2 regions of the Psychrobacillus sp. FSL K6-4615 genome follow, and region 2 is predicted to be linked to the other one. Evidence: riboswitches for the same ligand, from Rfam matches in the RefSeq annotation. Region 2 holds a riboswitch; the other holds the start of a gene.
What was found. A riboswitch is a leader RNA that binds a small molecule or an ion and turns the genes downstream of it on or off. The one in region 2 is predicted to bind S-adenosylmethionine.

Region 1 (10,556 bases), 780 kb from region 2:
ATGGAATCAATTTTATAGATAGTGCCTTTATATATGGGATGGGAAGATCAGAAGAACTCATAGGAGGAGTATTAAAGGAATTTAACACCAGGCAAGATATGATTATTGCAACAAAAGGGGCACACAAGATAGAGGATGGAAAGGTTATTGTAGATAACTCTCCTAAATTTTTAAGAGAGACCGTTGAAAATAGTTTGCGCAGACTGCAAACCGACTACATTGATCTATTCTATATCCATTTTCCAGATGAAGGAACTCCTAAAGATGAAGCAATTGGAACACTCTCACGACTTAAAGAAGAGGGTAAAATTAGAGCAATTGGCGTATCCAATTTCACAATGGATCAATTAACCGAAGCCAATAAAGACGGGAATTTAGAAGTAATCCAATCAGGCTATAATCTATTCAAAAGAGAGGCAGAAAATGAGTTAATCCCTTTTTGCGCCAAACACCAAATTTCATTTATCCCGTATTTCCCTCTTGCTTCTGGTCTTTTGACAGGAAAATTCAATAAAGATTCTATAATTGAAGACGGCCGATCAAAAAATCCGTTATTTCAAGGGGAGGTTTATATTCGTAATTTGGAAAAGATTGAGTCTCTTCGTAGTATAGCAAATGATAAACAAGCGGAGGTTTCTTCCATTGTTCTTGCATGGTATCTAGCACAAAATACCATAGATACAGTAATTCCTGGAGCTAAAAAACCAGAACAAGTGTTACGAAATCTGAAAGCACTTGAAGTGGAACTGACGATAGAAGAAATGCAGGAAATTAACCAAATTTTTAAGACAGAATAAAAAATTATAATACTCATTTTCATCAACATATATAGGCTGATCGTGAATTCACTCACGGCCAGCCTTTTAGTTACTCCCAATCATAAGGAGTTTCTTGATACACATAATAATTCAACCAATTGGAAAAAAGTAAATGTGTATGGGAACGCCAGGAGTTCATCGGTATTTGTGTTGGATCATCGTTTGGAAAATAATTTTTTGGGACATCAATATCCACACCTTTTTTAATATCTCGGTTATATTCGTCTGCAAGTGTAGTTGCATCATACTCTAAATGACCCGTAATCATAATATGCTTTTTATCTTTTGATATTACTAGAAAAACACCCGCATCCTTTGAGTCGGAAAGCAGTATTAAACGAGGGTCTTTTTTTATTTCATCGAAAGATACAGCTGTGTATCGAGACACAGGTGCGTGAAATTCATCATTAAACCCTCGCACTAAATGTACAGTTGGGTCTGATAAACGATGACTGAATACCCCAAAGCATTTCTTTGACAAGTCATATTTCCCGATACCATAGTGATGGTAGAGAGCGGCTTGAGCCCCCCAACAAATGTGTAAAACAGAGGTCACCTGAGTTTTAGACCAATCCATTATTTCTATAATCTCATTCCAATAATTAACGTCTTCAAATTCTAAATGCTCAATAGGGGCACCAGTAATAATCATCCCATCGTATTTTCGGTGCTTAATATCCTCGAATGTCGTATAAAAAGTATCTAGATGTGTTTTACTTACATTTTTGGAATCATGGGTTGCCATATGTAAAAAGGTTACATTTACTTGTAGCGACGTATTTCCTAGTAAACGGAGCAATTGAAGCTCTGTTTTTTCTTTTTCAGGCATAAGGTTCAAGATAACTATATTTAACGGACGTATGTCTTGAGCTATCGCTCGATCGGTATCCATGATAAATATTTTCTCGTTTTTAAGATGTTCAGCTGCAGGTAACTGTTTTGGTATATTTATAGGCAATTTGTTGTCCTCCTTTAAATTCAAAAAACCCTCTTTCCTATAAACAAGAAAAGAGGGTGAACGTTTTGCTCTCGATTCTTATCTTTCAAGAAATTATCTTGTAGGAGTTAGCACCTTCCTGACTAGTCAGAGGTTGCTGAAGCTTCAACGGGCCATTTCCCTCAGCTTCTCTTGATAAGAGTTATTAAATTATATTGTTCTTCCTGAGTGAATATTAACATTTGTTTTCAAACAATTCAACTTCTTTTAAACTTTAAAGCGATTCACTGCATTCGCTAATTTGTCACTAAGCTCTGTAAGAGTCTCCGAAGCTTTCGCTACAGATTGGATCGCTCTTAGTTGTTCATCTGATGATGCACTTACTTCTTCACATGCTGCTGCAGTTTGCTCTGAAGTTGAAGCCATCACTTGAATTGTATCTACAACTTGATCTTTAAAGGTAGAAACCTGTTCAATTTCTGCTGAAACAGCATCGATCGAAGTTTGCAAATTATTCATCAGTAACGATATTTCACCAAAAGTTACTTCTGTATTTGTTACAACAGAGCCCTGTTCACGGAAAGTTTTGATAGTATCTTCCATTTGGTGTCCTACAGTATGTGATTCACTTTGAAGTTCCGTAATAGTATGCTTTACTTCTTCTGTCGCTTTTGCAGATTGCTCCGCTAGTTTCCGTACTTCATCCGCTACGACTGCAAATCCTTTACCATGCTCCCCTGCCCGTGCAGCTTCAATACTTGCATTTAATGCGAGTAGGTTCGTCTGTGCAGAAATTTGCATAATAGTTTCCATCACACTACCAATCGCATTTACTCTAACTTCCAATGTACTAAACAATGCGGACATAGAGATTAGATTTGACTCCCAGTTTTGGAAAGATGATTTAAGTTCACTCATTTGGTTTTGACCATTCGAATTCATAGTGTTTGCTTTTATAGCTATATCAGTCATCATTACTGATTTTTCATTGATGAGATTGATTTGATCACTTAAGTGCAACGAACTTTCTGTTACGTCTACAGCATCTTCTGCGGATTTAGAAGCACCTACCGCAATCTCACTCACAGCTGACGAAACTTGCTCTGCGGAAGCGTTTGTTTCTTCTGCCACCGCACTTAAACTTTCCGAATTCGATTGGACATTACTCGCAGACTCTTTCACGACCTGTATAATTTCATTCATATTTACAGCCATCTTATTGAAGTTATTAGCTAGTTGTCCGATTTCATCCTTGGATTTAATATTAGCCTGAACAGTTAAATCTCCTTCTGCCATAGAATCCATCAATCTTTTTAGTTGTTCAATCGGTTTCAATATACGACTAATTAGGAAAAATAATACTAAAAAGATTAACGCTTCTATGCATATTACAATAAAAATTATTTGTGAACGAATACTGTCTGCTGTTTGATGGATTTTACTTTCTTCATAAACAGTGCCTACCTTCCAATCTAATCCTGGTAACGTAGTGTATACAGTAGTTGTGTTAGTACCATCCATCAAACCGGTCACATGTCCTGTTTCTGAGGTACTAGAAAGCATTTTCTTTACAGAAGAATCCTTGGATAAATTTTCACCAAATAACGTTGGATGAACAATGGCATTACCATCAGCATCTACAATAATAGGATAACCTTCGTACCCCAGTTCACTGTCAGCTAGCGTTTCAGTTAACTTCGACAGTAAAATATCCATAGCAAGAACACCGACCACTTGGCCATTTTTAATAACAGCTTTAGCACCAGAAATAGCATACTCTCCAGTTGCAGCATCCACAAATGGTTTAGACCAGCTAAACCTCTCTTTGTTTGAAACAGCATTGGAATACCATTCCCTTGAAGTAGGATCAAAATCTGCTCCAAGATCCGCTTCTGGAATTATTTCGATTGACTTATCTGGAAAAGCTATATATACAGATGCTACACCATCATACAAAGAAACAAATTCATTGAAACTAGTATCTAAGTTTTTTTCTAATTGAGTAGCCAATACTACATTTGTGCTTTTAGCATTGTTTTCAAAATCTAGAATTCCATTAGAAGTAGATAATTGTAAAATTCCTTTTTCATAAACAGCCAGATAATTTTGAATGGATGATGTCATTTCCTTAACTATTACTTGACTCTGGTCAAGTAAATCTTTTTCGGTCTTTTCACTTATTGTCCTTGTACTGATAGTTATTAACGGTATCATGCTTACGAATATTAATGCCATCACAGAAACTATAATTTTCCACTTTATTGATTTTCTCATTTCCCATCAACTCTCTATATAAAATTAAATGCATGCCAATGTTACTAACCCCTTTAGCAGGTCATTTATCTTAGTATATAGTAAAATTTATGGATGTTAATACTCTTTTTATAAATATATGATATATCTTTTTTCCATTATCAAGATCAAATACAGTTTGAATCATCTTCTTGCTCTATCCACTCCAGAGTCAAATTCTCTACTTTCATTTCATTTTTTTCGATAGCTACTAATAGTTTTTCGTATGTCTCCCAATCCTGTTCTATCTCGATTTGCTCTTTTAGGTTGAAAATTTCTTTTTCCACTGCTTGAATCTCTTCCTCAATCTTTCGTTCTACACTTCCTGCACTTCTTTTATATGTGGGTTTTTCTTGCTTTTCATTTTTAAAAGGAATTTCAATCGCTACTTGCTCTTCCCACTTTATACGCGCCCAATCATATGGACCTTCAAAAGTGGTTAGCTGACCTTGTTCTAACCAGACAGTTTTCGGGAATAATTTATTCAAAAAGTATCGGTCATGTGAAACAGCTAAAATAGTACCATCAAAATCACCCAAAGCATCTTCCAGGACCTCTCTCGATTCGATATCTAAATGGTTCGTCGGCTCATCAAGAATTAGGAGGTTAATATCCTGATGCATAAGTTGCGCTAAGCGAAGTCTCATGCGTTCTCCACCACTTAAATCACCTATTCGCTTAAATACATCTGGACCAAAGAACATAAACTTCGCAAGGATATGGCGAGCATCCCCCTCTACCAAATTTAACTCACTTCGAAATACATCAATCAGCCTTCCCTTCGGATTCTGTATTTCGAAATGCTGCGATAAATAACCTACACGCACATTGCTACCTAACCGAGCCTCTCCATTATCAATAGGAAGATTACCTAGCAACAGATGTAAAATAGTGGATTTACCTGAACCATTTCTCCCAACTATCGCAACCCGTTCCTTCCAGTACAGATTAAGTTGTGCATCTTCTAACAAAACATTTTCACCAAATGATTTGTATACATTTTTCATCGTAACCACTTCTTTCCCACTTCTAGAAGCAAATTCAAATGAGAGCTCCATCTTTTTGGGGTCGATGAGTGGTTTTCTTACTTTTACCATACGTTCTAGTGCTCTTTCCATATTGCGTGCTTGGCGGAATAACTTCGGATTTGGTGGCACCGCTTCGTTGGCCCATTGTCGAAGACGTCTTATTGCATCCTTCATTTTTTTTATCTTTTTCTGTTGCTCCTCATAATGCTGAAATTCACGCATTAATTTGGCTTCTTTTTCTAGTATAAAGGCAGAATAATCCCCATGATAAAGAGAAAGCTCTCCTTCCTCTAAATCTGCAATTTTAGTCACAACTTGATCTAAGAAATATCGATCATGCGAAATAATTACAACTGTTCCTGAATAGCCAATCAAATATTGTTCCAACCATTCAACTGCAAACAAATCTAAATGATTGGTTGGTTCATCCAACAATAATACATCTGGATCCGACAGTAAGATTTTCCCTAACATTATTTTCGTCTGTTCTCCACCACTTAAACTAGCAAATGGTTGGTTTATGAACCGAGTAAGCTGGAGTCCCTGCACTACCTTTTCAATTTCAGACTCCATTGTATAACCGCCCAAAAGTGTAAATTTTTCTTGAACTTCTCCATACTGTTGTAGCAGTCGTTCCATGTCCGCTGCACCAATAGTTGCCATTTGTTGTTCCATTTGTATCATTTTCTGTTGTAAGGCTGTTATTTTTTCAAAAGCATAATGAAGAACATCTAAACCAGTGACATCTTCCGAATAGGAAGGAATTTGAGCCAAATAACCTACAGAAGTACCTTTCTTAAAGTGAATAGATCCTTCATCAGATTTCTCCATTCCCGCCAATAATTTGAATAAAGTCGTTTTACCGCTACCGTTACGACCAACAATCGCTAACCTATCCCCAGTTTTAATAGCTAGAGACAACTTTTCAAAGATTATATTTCCTCCGAGCATTTTAGTTATATTTTGAACTGTACATATCATAATGAACGCTTCCCTTCAATTCTTTAATGAGCTGAGGAGCAATTCTTTTTTTCGCAACAAAAAAAGACTGTCTAAAAAGCACAGTCTTTTCGCTACCTAATTGGATCCGAAAGAATGACTCCTCAGCTATGAGTATTACTATGAAAATGGCTAAAAATAGACAGACCTGTCCCGTTAGTAGCATTTTCATGAGTAATTGCACAAGAAGTTGATAAGAATTCCAACATAAAAAATTGTGCGTTCATAGTGTTTTTCATCCTTTCTTCACCTCCGTTCGAGTTAGTTAAATAATACAATAACACAATTATTCAAACAATTCAATCGTTATTTTCATTTGGTTTTTCAAACGAAGGATCATTTAGCCCCTCATCTACCTTTGGAATTCCTACATCATTTTCTTCATTTACTTCTTCATTCCCTGTGTTAGGAACTTCTTTATCTTGGTTGTTTAATTGTGTTTCAGGTTTAGCTGGCTGATTGGAGTCCCTTTGAAATCCACAGGCAGTCAGTAAAAGACTTGAAATAATCAATATCGAAAATATTCGTTTAATCATCATTAGTTGCCTCCCAATTTAATATTAGGATGCACTAGCAAAGAAGATTTATACTATAAGATTTCTAAAATTGGCGCATACCAAAAAAAACGTAATATCTTCCGGATAAAATTCACTTTAGGGTGAGTAACATATTTCTAAGGAACAAATAATCTACATAGAATGCCAGTTATCTTTTTAGTTCTGTAAGTAAATGATTTAATGCTCAGGATAGAAAAAAACTCCAGCACATGGCTGGAGTTTCATATATTATTCTTCAATATCAAAATGGATCTCGTCTTCATCGTTATACTCAGATCCATTTTCAAATAACACGGTTGTTCTTAAAATAAGTTTCGTAACTTCCTCATTATTATCTGGTATCCATCTTTCATCGGGCATAATCTCGAAAGGAATCATTTGCATATCCTTTGAAGCAGCTGCACCGACTAACTCTATAGAGTGTTTCGAAACTATTTTAGATGATTCACCATTCGTTAGTTTAAATACCTCTAATTTGATATTTTCAACCGATTCATCATGTACTCCATCAATATAAATTGTACCTGATAAGTTTATCCCATGTTCAATAATAGGATGATCCACAACCGTATCTATCTTAATAGATTTTACTTCTATGGAAGATTCAAACTTCTTCGCCATTATTCTCAGTCCACCTTGTGATTTGTATACTCATAATGATTTTCAATAACTGGTTCAAACTTATTATAACGCTTTTTAAACAATGTATAAAAGTGTGAAATGATAACTTTTAATATGGCATATCCTGGTATCCCTAAAATCACTCCCGGAACCCCAAATAATGATCCTGCTGTTATAAGAACAAAAATAATAGTAATTGGGTGCACATGTAGTGATTTACCCATTATTTGTGGTGATATAAACTTACCTTCTATTAATTGTACTACTGTCCATACAATTGCTAATCCAACTAGTAATAATGGGGATGTTACTAACGCGATTATCGCTGCTGGAGTAATAGCAATAACTGGGCCTAAATATGGTACAACACTAGTAACCATAGCGATAACTCCCAATAATAGAGCATATGGCATTTGAATAATAGTAAACCCTATATAAATCATAAACCCGATACACATAGATACTAGTATTTGTCCTTGAATATATGAGCTAATTTGTCTATCTATACCTGTAAATACTTCCTGTAAATCATCTCGCATCCTTGGAGGGAATAGCTTCATCACAAAATTAGGTAACTTTTCTCCATCTTTTAATAAGTAGAAAACGATAAATGGAACCGTTACAATCGCCAGTACAAAACTAGTTAAAACCCCTACAATGGAGGAAATCCCAGTTGCTATTCCAGTTACAGTATTTTGAACAAATTCCCCAATTTCGTCAGGAAGCCCATTTAATACTGATGCAACGTCATTTTCTATTTGTAAATAATAATCCTTAAAAATAGATGTTCTTAAAAAAGCATCAAGATCATTAAAAAGTTGGATAAAGTAAGTAGGCAGTTCCTCTACTAGTTTAAATATTTGTCCCTTTAAAAAAGGAAACACTAGGAATACCAGTAAAGTTATTAAACCGACTAGGACTAAGAAAATGATCAGAATTCCCCAGACCCGTTTAATTTTAATTTTTTCTAGTAACCGCAATATTGGGCGTAATAAATAGTATACAATGACAGCTAAAATTATTGGTAAAATTACATTGCCGAGAAACACTGTCAAAGGCACAAAAATAAAGGAAATTTCATCGTAGATCATAATAACAAGGCCAATCATTAGCAATAGAACTAATGAAAAGATTGTATTACGTCCACCTAAAAATTTTATGTATCTAGTAGAGAAAAAAGAAGGTTTTTCAGGCTCCACTTCTATCAAACTTCCTTTCTATTTATATTTATTTTACGGAGTAAAAAATAATATGGCAATATTAAAGCAACTTATTTCTCTAAAAACTCTGTAATGGCCGTTTTATTCATCTCTTTGTCGAGTACGATGACTGATCCAGCATGGCTATAATTCTTAAATGAATATGTACCTTCTACTGGAATTGTCAATTTTTCCATTTCTAACTTACCACTTACAACTGCATCTAATACTCTTTTTGTTTTGTCTGAACGCGAATAATCTGTTTGGATATATCCCTCAGTAGCTCCAATGAATTTAGGTAAATTCGGTACGTTTTCAATAGACAATAGCTCGTCTTTTAAGATCTCCATTACCAACTGTTGTCTACCAACTCGCCCAAAGTCTCCTTCTGCATCGGAACGGAAACGAGCATAACCAAGTAGTTCTTTACCATTTAGATTCTGTTGTCCTTTTGTTAATGTGACACCAATTTTCTCTGACATATCCTTTTCAACATTTACTGGTACGCCGTCTGGTGCAATTATATCGACTAGAGACTCAAAGCTACTAAAATCGATTAACGCATAATGGTGAATAGGTAAATCGAACATCCCTTGCATAGTATCTTTCAATAATTGTACTTTTCCTAGATAAAAAGCTGTATTTAATTTATATGATTCATGTTCAGGAATATCTGCATATATATCACGCATGAATGATATCACTTTCACATCATTGTTTTCTTTATCCCAGGAAAAGATCATCATTGTATCTGTTCGAGCTTGATCCTCCCCTCTGGAATCTACACCAAGAACCAGAATATTTTCACGGTCACCTTTCTTAAGCTCATCACCATTAAATTCCATTGGTTCTTTTTGTTCTGTATCTGCTAATTTGTAGCCACTAGAATATTGAGTAAATGTATAAATACCAATTCCTACAGCCAAAAACAAAAAAATAACAAAAAGTATGCGTCCTACTCTGGGACGTCTTTTTCTGCGACGTCTTCTAGTTTGTTGTAATTCTTCTTCCATCTTAAAATCTCCCCTTTATACAGTAATAATAACGTATTTCAGCTAAGATAGTTTCAGATTTTTGTACAACTAGTTAACAAGTGTTAAAATTTGTTTTACACAAGCAAAATTTCAATAGGTGAGATGAATCGGAGGAATAAATATGATAGAAAAAGCAACATTTGCAGGCGGATGTTTTTGGTGCATGGTAAAACCATTCGACACATGGGATGGCATACATAAGGTAACTTCTGGATACATGGGTGGTCATCTTGATAATCCTACATATGAAGACGTTAAAAAAGGGGATACAGGTCACTTAGAAGTGGTAGAAATACAATTTGACCCAAGCATCTTCTCTTACAATCAATTATTAGAAATATTTTGGCAACAAATTGACCCTACCGATGATGGAGGCCAGTTTCAAGATCGCGGTGAAAGTTATCGCACTGCCATATTTATTCATTCGGATGAACAACGACAGCTCGCGGAGAAATCAAAAGAACAGCTTGGGGCAAGCGGGAAATTCTCTAAACCTATTGTTACCGAAATACGAGAAGCTAAAACATTTTATGAAGCGGAAGAGTATCATCAAGACTTCTATAAAAGAAGCCCTACCCATTACAAAGAGGATCGAGCACAATCAGGTCGAGATGAATTTATCGAGAAAAATTGGAAGTAAAATTTAACTAAGTTGACCCCCGAGACAATTTTAAATTGTTTTGGGGGCTTTTTATATACGGGAGAATGGAAATTTCATTTTTTACACTATAAGAATACCTAGTAAGCCCTATTTCATGCTATAACTATTTTAGAATGAATTATGTGTTTAAATTTCATGAAAACCTTGTTATACCAAATACCTCATGGCATAGCATTTGTTATCCCAAGAGCAACTTAAAATTTGATTCAATATTACGATATGAGCGCTGTATTGTTAAAATATATTAAATCGAAGGAGGAATTTTATGACAGAAAAGCAAAATGCATCACAAACCTGGGCTATTGCCCTCTTTTCCATTGGTGTATTTATGGCCGCACTTGATAACGGTATTATTAGTGCTGCTTTAACAACGATTAATCGATCATTCGATGTCGATGCAAACTGGGGAG
Region 2 (10,556 bases):
TTAATATTAATACCGTGGCAACAAGCGTTACGTCTGTCCTACCTCTTTGGAAACCATCTAAAAAGGCTAATGTTCCTAGTCCACCAGCTCCGATAATACCAGCCATCGCTGTATATCCAACTAGTGAAATCGCTGTAACCGTTATGCCTGATACTAAAGCAGGCATAGATTCTGGCATTAATACTTTCCATATAATAGTAGAAGTTTTAGCACCCATCGATTTTGCAGCTTCTAGCACACCTTTATCAATTTCTCGAAGCGCTATTAACACCATACGGGCGTAGAATGGAGCAGCTCCGATTACTAAAGCCGGGAAGGCCGCATTTGGACCACGCATTGTTCCGACCAAAAACTTCGTTAAAGGTATTAGCAAAATGATCAAAATAATAAATGGAATGGAGCGGAATATATTGACGAAAGCTCCTGTTAACCAGTTTGCTAATTTGTTTGCCCACGCTTGATGAGGGCTAGTTAAGAAAAGTAGAAGACCGAGAACTAGTCCAATAATAGCTGTTAAAATTGTTGATACTGCAGTCATATATAATGTTTCAACTGTGGCTTCCCACATTTTTGGCCAATCAACATTAGGAAACAAATTATTAATCATTGTTGATCACCTCTGTATTTACTTTTTGTTCGTGTATATATCGAATTGCATCATCTATTAGTAATGCTTCTCCTTCTAACTGAAGGATTAGCGTACCAAATGCACCAGTTTGTGTATGCGAAATATTTCCTTGTACAATATTTACTTCCAAATCAAACTGTTTGATAAGTCTAGACAGTATTGGTTGTACAGTCTGCTCTCCAACAAATACGAGCTTAATCAGCTTGCCATTTGGATAAAGTTCTTTTAATTGCTGTATTGTTTGCAACGCCTTATTGGAATCACTGACCTGCGAAACAAAACGTTTCGTAATCGTTTGTTGCGGATTTTGAAATACATCTAGCACATTTCCTTCTTCTACTACATGACCTTTTTCCATAACTGCAACGCGACCACATATCTTCTGAATAACTTGCATCTCATGGGTTATTAATACAATTGTCAGACCTAGTTTTGCATTGATACTAACTAATAAATCTAAAATAGAATCTGTAGTTTCGGGGTCTAATGCAGAAGTTGCTTCATCACAAAGAAGTACTTCTGGACGGTTGGCTAATGCGCGTGCAATCCCAACACGTTGCTTTTGTCCACCTGATAGTTGTGAAGGATAATAATGCGCTCGCCCTTCCAGACCAACCAAATCAATAAGTTCCTTTACTCTTTGAGAACGTTGAGCTGGTGGTATACCGGCGATCTCCAATGGGAAAGCAATATTCTCTTCAACCGTTCTTGACCATAACAAATTAAAATGTTGAAAAATCATACTTACCTTTTGTCTTACTTGGCGAAGCTTCACTTCATTTATCTTTGTGATGTCTTCATTATTTACGATGATTTCACCTGAAGTTGGTTTTTCTAATCCATTTAATAAGCGAATGAGTGTACTTTTGCCAGCACCACTATAACCAATAATGCCAAAGATCTCACCCTTTTTTATGTCAAGATTCACCTCTTCCACTGCAACAATCGTACCTTGTTTCGTACTAAATTTTTTGGAAATATTTTTTAAACTAATCATGGGAACCTTGCCCCCTTTCTTTAAACTATTCTATACCTATCTATTATTAACAGGTTGTTGAAATTTACTTTGTATTAAAACCTTATTCTTCCCATTTTCAACTAAAAAAACCCTCCTGCAAAAGAGCAGAAGGGTTTAAAGTTATCCAATTTAATAACATTTATCCATTCTCTCATTTCCCAAAGCATTTGCTTTGCGTGACTTGGCACCATTTCATTTACATGACGGTTGCCGGGCTTCAAAGGGCACTTCCCTCCACCTCTCTTAATAAGAGTAAAACTATTAATTTGTCGGTATATCAAATGTTATCATACGACAACTTGGTCGTCAATACTTTTTATCGCATCCAAGATAAACGGAACTGACTGAAAGGCATATATTTTTTTATATACCGTTCCTCCTTTAGCGATTAGCAGACATGGCACACTTTCAATTTGATGATCCATAGCAAAATCTCCAAGATAGTTAATATTTGCTTGACCAATTAAAAAAGGCTTTATCTCTTTTATAACTTGCATCATTTTACTAGCAACTTGGCAGGTTCCACACATAGGTGTATAAATATAAAATATGGTAAGCTGCCCACTGTTCTTATGGCTGTTCCATTGTTCTAAGGTCCATTCATTCATATTAACATCATCCTAAAGTAAATATTGTCTTTTCACTTTTATATTAACACTTTTTAATATAGAAGCCAAAACTTTGAATGGTGTGGTCGCTACTTCGCAGAACATCGGATTGGTATATAGATGAATCGCTTCAGGGTATTCTTTTCTCACGACAGAGCGAATTTGCTCACCAGACTTATCTGCATCCAGAAACGCATAAATAGGAATGCCTTCATAAGGACTTAAAATTTCTTCTAGCCTGACATTCGATATCGTTCCATTGGTGCAAATAATTTCTGTTGATTCATCCAGCAGTTTTAAAAGCTTTAGTTTATCAGATCTACCCTCAACAAGAATTATCTTTTCACTAAAGACAATAGCCATTCAGCCTCTCTCCCAACTATGCCCTTTCCAATATTATATGAAAAAAACGCCGATATTAAGCGGCGTTTTCGAAATTATTCTGAAATTAATTCTTCGTATTTTTCTGGAGAAAGTAAACCATCCACTTCAGCTGCATCAGATGGTTCAATAACAATCATCCATGCATTTTCATAAGGGGATTCGTTAACATACTCAGGGCTATCTTCTAGTTCTGTATTTACCTCTACTACTTTACCGCTAATTGGTGCATACAGTTCAGAAACAGTTTTAACCGATTCAACACTTCCAAACGGATCTCCTGCTTTGATCTCATCTCCAACTTGTGGAAGTTCAACAAAAACGATATCTCCAAGTTCAGATTGTGCAAATTCAGTAATACCGATACGGACATTGCCGCCTTCAGTTTTTACCCATTCATGCTCTGCTGAGTATTTTAAATCTTTAGGTGCGTTCATATATTATACCCCTCTCCATTAATAATACATTCATCTACTATATTCACATATTTTAATAGTAAAAACAAGTGACTTTAAGAAGTCTTCCATACATCCTCAAACTGTTGCTCCTTGAAGCCTAGCGTTAATTTATTCCCGTCAAAAACAATTGGTCGTTTAATAAGCATTCCATCCGAAGCAAGTAAGGATAATTGTTCGTCTTCTGACATTGTTGGAAGCTTGTCTTTTAGTCCAAGCTCGCGATATTTCATACCGGAAGTGTTAAAGAATTTTTTTAGTTCTAGTCCACTTACCTCAAACATTTTTTGAAGAGTTTCTCTCGTTGGGGGATTTTCAGCAATATGATTGTCTATGTAATCTAATCCATTATCTTTTAACCATTTACTTGCTTTTCTGCACGTTGTACATTTTGGATAGCCATAATATTGAATAGTCATGTTGTACCACCTTTTTCTTTTAATCATACATAAAAGCCGAAAGGATAGGCAATTATTTTGAATAAATTAATATATGATTGAACCTCCAATCAAGAAAAGCCGAGCAAAATGCGCCCGGTCCTTTAAAAATAAGAATATAGAAGTGCCATTAAATTCCGCTTCAAGCGGACGCTTTCCGTGGGCCCGGCTTCAGCCGCTTCCCTCGCGATGCAGTCCAGGGTCTTCAGCTCGTACTGTTCCCACTGGTGTCACCGCTCTGCGCTCCAAACAACTAGATTGCTTTAAATGTTCGGATAATTGATTATAAAACTACCTAAATATAATAATTTCTTCTTAAAATAAGTAAGGCTGAAAGGGAATCGTATCAAAGAAAATCCACTTTCTACTTCCTTATTAAAATAATGTTCCTAACTAAGGAGACGGTTTTATCCCTATATTAACTTTTACTACTCTTAATATCTAAGCGAGAAGCTATGCAATATTTTAAAGTTGAGTACTACTAACTTAATTGATTGAAGTGAAAGGTGGCGACTTCTGCGGGATAAGTGAGACAGATGAGATATCACAGCGACGCGCTAGCTCATCGCTCACCCCGCGAAACGCGTCCACCTGAAACGCAAATCAGTATTAGTAATTATTCATTCTTTCACCCTTAAAACACAGTGTTCCGGTACAATTTTATATACTCTTAATCTTCAAAAAAGCCGATTCATAAGGAATCGGCTTTTTCATGAATTGATTAAAGAACGTATTTTTCTGCTTCGATCAGTTTAACCGATGCTTCACGTTTTTTCTCAATTACGTTGTATGGAGTGTAGCGAGTCAATTTGCGTAAAGCAGAAATCATCATACGTTGGTTATCTCCATCTACAGCTGCAATAAGAGTTTCTTTTGCCGCTTGTTCGATTTCGATAAACGCTTCTTGTGTAAAGATTTGTGTATAAAGAAGTTTTTGTGCTGCTTTTTCTTCTCCATCACGACCGATAGCTTTTTCTGTACGAAGGACTGCGGATTCCATAGCAAATAGGTTATTAGCGATATTCGCAATGTTCACTAGTACTTCTTGCTCTGCCTCTAGTTTTGTACCAAAACGTTGAGCAGCAAGCCCAGCTACTAAAATACCAATTTTCTTTGCATTAGCTACTAATACTTTTTCTTGTGCAAGTGCTTCTGTTCCAACCTCTTCAGGCATCATCATTAATAGCTCTTCTTGTAAGCCCGCAGCTTTTTGAAGAAGTGGCAATTCACCCTTCATTGCTTTTTTCAGGAATGTTCCTGGAACGATTAAGCGGTTGATTTCGTTTGTTCCTTCGAAGATGCGGTTAATACGAGAGTCACGGTAAAGGCGCTCTACTTCATACTCTTGCATGAAGCCATATCCACCATGTAATTGAACAGCTTCGTCAACAATGTAATCTAGAACCTCAGATCCTACTACTTTGTTAATAGAACATTCAATTGCATATTCAGCGATAGAAGCAGCGATTGCTTTTCCGTCTTTTTGCTCTTCTGGGCTTAACTGACTCATACGCTCTTCAAAGTATCCTACAGTACGGTAGATTAAGCTTTCTGTCGCATATAATTTTGAAGCCATTGTAGCTAGTTTGTTCTTCGTTAAATTAAAGGAAGAGATTGGTGTTTTAAATTGTTGACGTTGGTTTGTATAAGCGATTGCTAATTCTAACGCACGTTTAGATCCACCGATTGTACCTACCCCTAATTTATAACGACCAATATTTAATATGTTGAAAGCGATAACGTGACCGCGTCCGATTTCACCTAAAAGATTATCAACAGGAACTTGAGCATCTTGTAAGATTAATGTACGAGTTGAAGATGATTTGATACCCATTTTCTTCTCTTCTGCTCCTACAGACACGCCTGGGAATGTTTTTTCTACGATAAATGCAGAGAATTTGTCTCCATCCACTTTAGCGTAAACAACGAATACATCTGCAAATCCAGCATTAGTAATCCATTGTTTCTCCCCATTTAATACATAATGTGTACCTTCAGCATTTAACTTAGCCGTAGTTTTTGCGCCTAGTGCATCAGATCCTGAACCTGGTTCTGTAAGTGCATAAGCAAATATCTTCTCACCTGATGCAGATGACGGAAGGTATTTTTGTTTTTGTTCTTCATTACCAAATAGAACGATTGGCAGTGTACCAATTCCAACATGTGCTCCGTGAGTAATGGAATACCCACCGGCTACAGACATTTTTTCTGAAATTAGTGCAGAAGAAATTTTGTCTAAGCCAATTCCACCATATTCTTCTGGAATATCAGCTGCAAGTAGACCTAGGTCACCCGCTTCTTTTAATAAACGAACAGAGTGTTCAAATTCATGATGCTCCAAGTTTTCTACCACTGGAAGTACTGAGTTTTTAACATACTCCTCTGTCGTTTTCGCAATCATCTTTTGCTCGTCGTTAAAATCCTCTGGTGTAAATATACGACTAGCGTCCAAATCTTCTACTAAAAACGCTCCACCTTTGATTGCCTCTTTTAATTCGTTCATATATATTCCTCCTATTTGTTTAAAAGATTCTTATAGTAATTCGAAAACTCCAGCAGCTCCCATACCGCCACCGATACACATTGTAACAACTCCGAATTGCTTCCCTTGACGTCTTAACTCACTCATCATTTTCAATGTTAAGATTGTTCCCGTCGCTCCAAGTGGATGACCAAGTGCAATCGCTCCACCATTTACATTCACCTTATCCATATCTAAGCCTAAATGACGAACAACTTGAATTGATTGAGAAGCAAATGCTTCGTTGATTTCCCAAAGATCGATGTCCTCAATGGATAAACCAGCAAGTTTTAATGCTTTTGGTACTGCTACAATTGGTCCAATCCCCATTACTTCAGGAGGTACTCCTCCAACTGCAAAAGAACGGAATTTTGCAAGCGGTTTTAATCCTTGTGCTTCAGCAACTTCACGGTCCATGATTAGAACAGCGCCTGCTCCATCAGAAGTTTGTGAAGCATTTCCTGCCGTTACGGATCCACGAACATTGAATGCTGGACGTAATTTTGCAAGTGTTTCCAGTGAAGTTCCGACACGTACGCCTTCGTCCATTTCGAACATGAATTTTTTCTGTTGTGCTTTATTGTTTTCGTCTACAAAATGCTTGATAACTTCAACAGGTACAATATCATCATTGAACTTTCCTGCAGCAATTGCAGCTGCTGCTAGTTCATGTGATCTTACTGCAAATGCATCTTGGTCCTCACGACTAATACCATATTTCGTGGCCACCTGTTCTGCTGTGTGCCCCATTCCCATATAGTATTGCGGAGCTGTTTGTGCTAGATGTGCGTTCGGGCGAATGGTATTACCCATCATTGGAACCATACTCATAGACTCTACGCCACCAGCGATAATCGCCTCCGCGTGACCTAACATAATACGCTCTGCACCATATGCAATGGACTGTAAACCAGATGAACAGAAACGATTCACTGTAATTGCTGGAGTTGTATCCGGCAGTCCTGCTAATGCTCCGATATTACGAGCAACGTTCATCCCTTGCTCTGCTTCTGGCATTGCACAACCTAATATAAAATCATCTATCGGGCCATCGTATCCACCCGCTCTTAGTAATGTTTCTTTAACTACTAGCGCTCCAAAATCATCTGGACGAACCGTCGCTAAAGAACCTTTTTTCGCTTTACCTACTGGTGTTCTTGCCCCAGCTACTAATACTGCTTCACGCATGAGCTCTCCTCCTTTACCTTTATACAACTCTAGTTGCGTAGTGGTTTACCCTTCACTAGCATGTGTTGCATTCTTGCTTGAGATTTTGGATCTGCAACTAAACTTAAGAAAGCTTCTCGCTCTAAGTTAAGTAAATATTGCTCATCTACAAACGTACCGTATGGAACTTCTCCACCTGCAACAACATATGCAAGCTTTTTCGCAATTTTAAGATCATGCTCACTGATAAATCCTGAAAGGAACATTCCTTCAGCACCTAAAACAAGTGCCGCAAATCCTGGAGATCCTGATACAGGAACTTTTTCACGAATTGGTGCTTTATATCCTGCTTCTGCAAGAGATAGTACTGCATGCTTCGCATCATAAATTAAGTGGTCTGGGTTAACACTAATTCCATCTGCAAAATTCAAGAAGTTGTTTTCACGAGCTTCTTCAGCTGATGTAGAAACTTTTGCCATTGCAATCGTTTCAAATACTTTGCTTGCTACCGATAGATAATCTATCTCGACACCGTTTGGAAGTCCCTTTAAGTGCTTAATATAAAGCTCTTTGTTACCTCCACCACCAGGGATAAGGCCAACTCCAGCTTCTACTAAGCCCATATAAGTCTCAGAAGATGCTTGGATATGAGCAGCCGGTAAGCATGTTTCTGCTCCCCCACCTAAAGTCATTCCAAATGGAGCAACTACAACTGGTTTAGCCGAGTATTTAATCTTCATCATTGCATTTTGGAATTGACGAACTACAAAATCCAATTCGAAGATATTATCGTCCTGTGCTTCCATTAAAATCATTCCCAGATTCGCTCCAACACTGAAGTTTTTCCCTTGGTTACCTATAACAAGGCCTTTGAAGTTCTTCTCAACTTCCTCCACCGCAAAGCTAATCATTTGAAGGATATCTAGACCAATCGAGTTCGATTTAGAATGGAACTCAAGCAAAGCAACTCCATCTCCTAAATCTATTAAACTAGCACCCGAATTAGATTTAATCACGCCATGTTTTTTCTTATATCTTTTTAGGTCAATTACTTTATCACTTACGGCAACTAATGAATAATCAGTTCCGTTAAAATAGTATTGATCTCCATCTTCTTCTTTATAGAAGGATTCGAATCCTTTATCAAGTAAAGACTGAGCGAATACTGGAATTTCAAGTCCTTCAGCAGACATTTTTTCAACGGATTCCTTTACTCCGATGGCATCCCATATTTCAAATGGACCTTGCTGCCAACCGAAGCCCCACTTCATTCCTTGGTCAATTGCAACGATATTATCTGCAATTTCTCCGTGTAATTTAGCCGAATAAATTAGTGTAGGACTTAAAATGCTCCAAAGTAATTCTCCAGTTCTATCTTTTGCATAAGTTAATGTTTTCACTTTTGCAGCAAGACCTTTTTGTTGCTTAGCCATTTCCATTGAAGGCGTTTTCAATTTCTTCATTGTTTCATATTCAAGCGTTTCAGGATTTAGTTCTTTAATTTCTTTTCCTTCTTTTAAGAAGTACCCTTGCCCCGTTTTAGCACCAAGCCATTTGTTGTCCAACATTTTTTGCATAAATGCAGGTACTTCAAATACTTTTTGTTCCTCACCAGTTGTTTGGTCAAATACGTTTTTCGCAACATGTGCAAATGTATCTAAACCAACTACGTCTAATGTACGGAATGTCGCAGACTTAGGACGACCAATTAGTGGTCCTGTCACCGAATCTACCTCTCCAACTGAATATCCTCTAGCTTGCATTTCACGAAGTGTTACAAGCAAGCCATAAGTACCAATGCGGTTGGCAATGAAGTTCGGTGTATCCTTTGCTAGTACTACGCCTTTTCCTAATACATCTTCACCAAACTGCTTCATGAAATCCACAACTTCAGGAGCTGTTGTATTAGCTGGAATAACTTCTAAAAGTTTCAAATAACGAGGAGGATTAAAGAAATGTGTTCCTAAGAAATGCTTTCCAAAATCTTCCGAACGACCCTCCACCATAGCATTAATACTAATGCCTGATGTATTTGAACTAATGATTGTGCCTGACTTACGAATTGCATCTATTCTTTCATATAAACTCTTTTTAATTTCTAAGTTTTCAACTACTACTTCAATAATCCAGTCGACGTCTTTTAGTTTTTCAAGATCGTCCTCTAAGTTGCCTGCCGTTATTAACTGTAAGTTTTTCTTAGCACTTAGTGGTGCAGGTTTTTGCTTCAACAACTTTTGAATAGCTGTCCCGGCGAATTTATTTCTTACTGTTGGATGCTCTATAGTTAGTCCCTTTGCTTCCTCATCTTTGCTTACCTCTTTTGGTACGATATCTAATAGTAATGTAGGAATACCGATATTCGCTAAGTGAGCAGCAATTCCTGACCCCATAACTCCTGAACCTAATACAGCGGCCTTTTTAATTTGATATGTCATATGCAAAGCCTCCCCTTCATCTTGAATGAACGCTCATTCATTTTATTCACAAAAAAAATAGAAGCAATCTCTATGTCTATTAGTTTAGACCAAAATTTAAATTTTCGCAATAATAAAATGAATAAATAATTCTTTTTTCTTTCTCCAACATAAGAAACAGTGTACACTGTAAACAAAGTCATAGGAGGTAAATAAACATGCAAAAAATTACAACTACTGAACAATTCAATGAGATCATTTCTGGTGATAAAGAGGTATTAGTAAAATTTGAAGCTGGCTGGTGTCCTGATTGCCGTCGTATGGAAATGTTCATCGATCCGATCGTTGAAAAATACAACCAATACACTTGGTACGAAGTAAATCGTGATGAACTTCCGGACGTAGCTGAAAAATATGAAGTAATGGGAATTCCAAGCCTTCTTATTTACCAAAATGGCGAGAAAAAAGCACATCTTCATAGCGCAAATGCAAAATCCCCTGAGCAGGTTACAGAATTTTTAGATGCACAAAGTAAGTAAGATAGTATCTATAGTAAAATACATCTAACCTTTATACTCGACGAGCTTTCTGCAAGAGCACGGTAACAGAATCATAGCTACCAAGAAGTATATGGATAGAAAGGCTGTTTCTATTAGAAGCAGCCTTTTCTTTTAGACGAAAGAACAGAAAATAATAGAGGTGCTTACTTATATGTCTCACGAACAAGAAATAATGGAACTTAAAGAAAAAATCACTTACTACGAAAAAATTATCAAAACAATCTCTACACCTATTATTCCATCAATCGTTCCAAAGACGATTTTAATCCCTATCGCTGGCTATATGTTTAGAGAACGCTTTGAAAATATTCAAACTAAAACGCTTCAATATATTGGAGAACACAAAGAAATTGAACAAGCAGTATTT

Region 1: it holds a riboswitch for S-adenosylmethionine, as region 2 does, so the genes downstream of both, metA (homoserine O-acetyltransferase MetA) here and MKX53_RS12775 (methionine ABC transporter ATP-binding protein) in region 2, are expected to answer to the same signal.

What each region holds. Positions count from the first base shown of each region.
Region 1 is NZ_JBBOYQ010000001.1:1,768,026-1,778,581, reverse strand. It holds gene MKX53_RS08625 (aldo/keto reductase) at 1-797, shown strand, start outside; gene metA (homoserine O-acetyltransferase MetA) at 868-1,776, opposite strand; SAM riboswitch class I at 1,852-1,957, opposite strand; gene MKX53_RS08615 (methyl-accepting chemotaxis protein) at 2,023-4,029, opposite strand; gene abc-f (ribosomal protection-like ABC-F family protein) at 4,176-6,056, opposite strand; gene MKX53_RS08605 (RAxF-45 family protein) at 6,179-6,301, opposite strand; gene MKX53_RS08600 (hypothetical protein) at 6,374-6,613, opposite strand; gene MKX53_RS08595 (sporulation protein) at 6,860-7,252, opposite strand; gene MKX53_RS08590 (AI-2E family transporter) at 7,258-8,451, opposite strand; gene MKX53_RS08585 (LCP family protein) at 8,523-9,464, opposite strand; gene msrA (peptide-methionine (S)-S-oxide reductase MsrA) at 9,607-10,125, shown strand; gene MKX53_RS08575 (MFS transporter) at 10,412-10,556, shown strand, end outside.
Region 2 is NZ_JBBOYQ010000001.1:2,550,022-2,560,577, forward strand. It holds gene MKX53_RS12770 (methionine ABC transporter permease) at 1-607, opposite strand, end outside; gene MKX53_RS12775 (methionine ABC transporter ATP-binding protein) at 600-1,625, opposite strand; SAM riboswitch class I at 1,795-1,899, opposite strand; gene MKX53_RS12780 (thioredoxin family protein) at 1,934-2,254, opposite strand; gene MKX53_RS12785 (toprim domain-containing protein) at 2,267-2,617, opposite strand; gene gcvH (glycine cleavage system protein GcvH) at 2,692-3,072, opposite strand; gene MKX53_RS12795 (arsenate reductase family protein) at 3,147-3,509, opposite strand; gene MKX53_RS12800 (acyl-CoA dehydrogenase family protein) at 4,249-6,030, opposite strand; gene MKX53_RS12805 (acetyl-CoA C-acetyltransferase) at 6,061-7,236, opposite strand; gene MKX53_RS12810 (3-hydroxyacyl-CoA dehydrogenase/enoyl-CoA hydratase family protein) at 7,266-9,650, opposite strand; gene MKX53_RS12815 (thioredoxin family protein) at 9,848-10,168, shown strand; gene MKX53_RS12820 (STAS domain-containing protein) at 10,341-10,556, shown strand, end outside.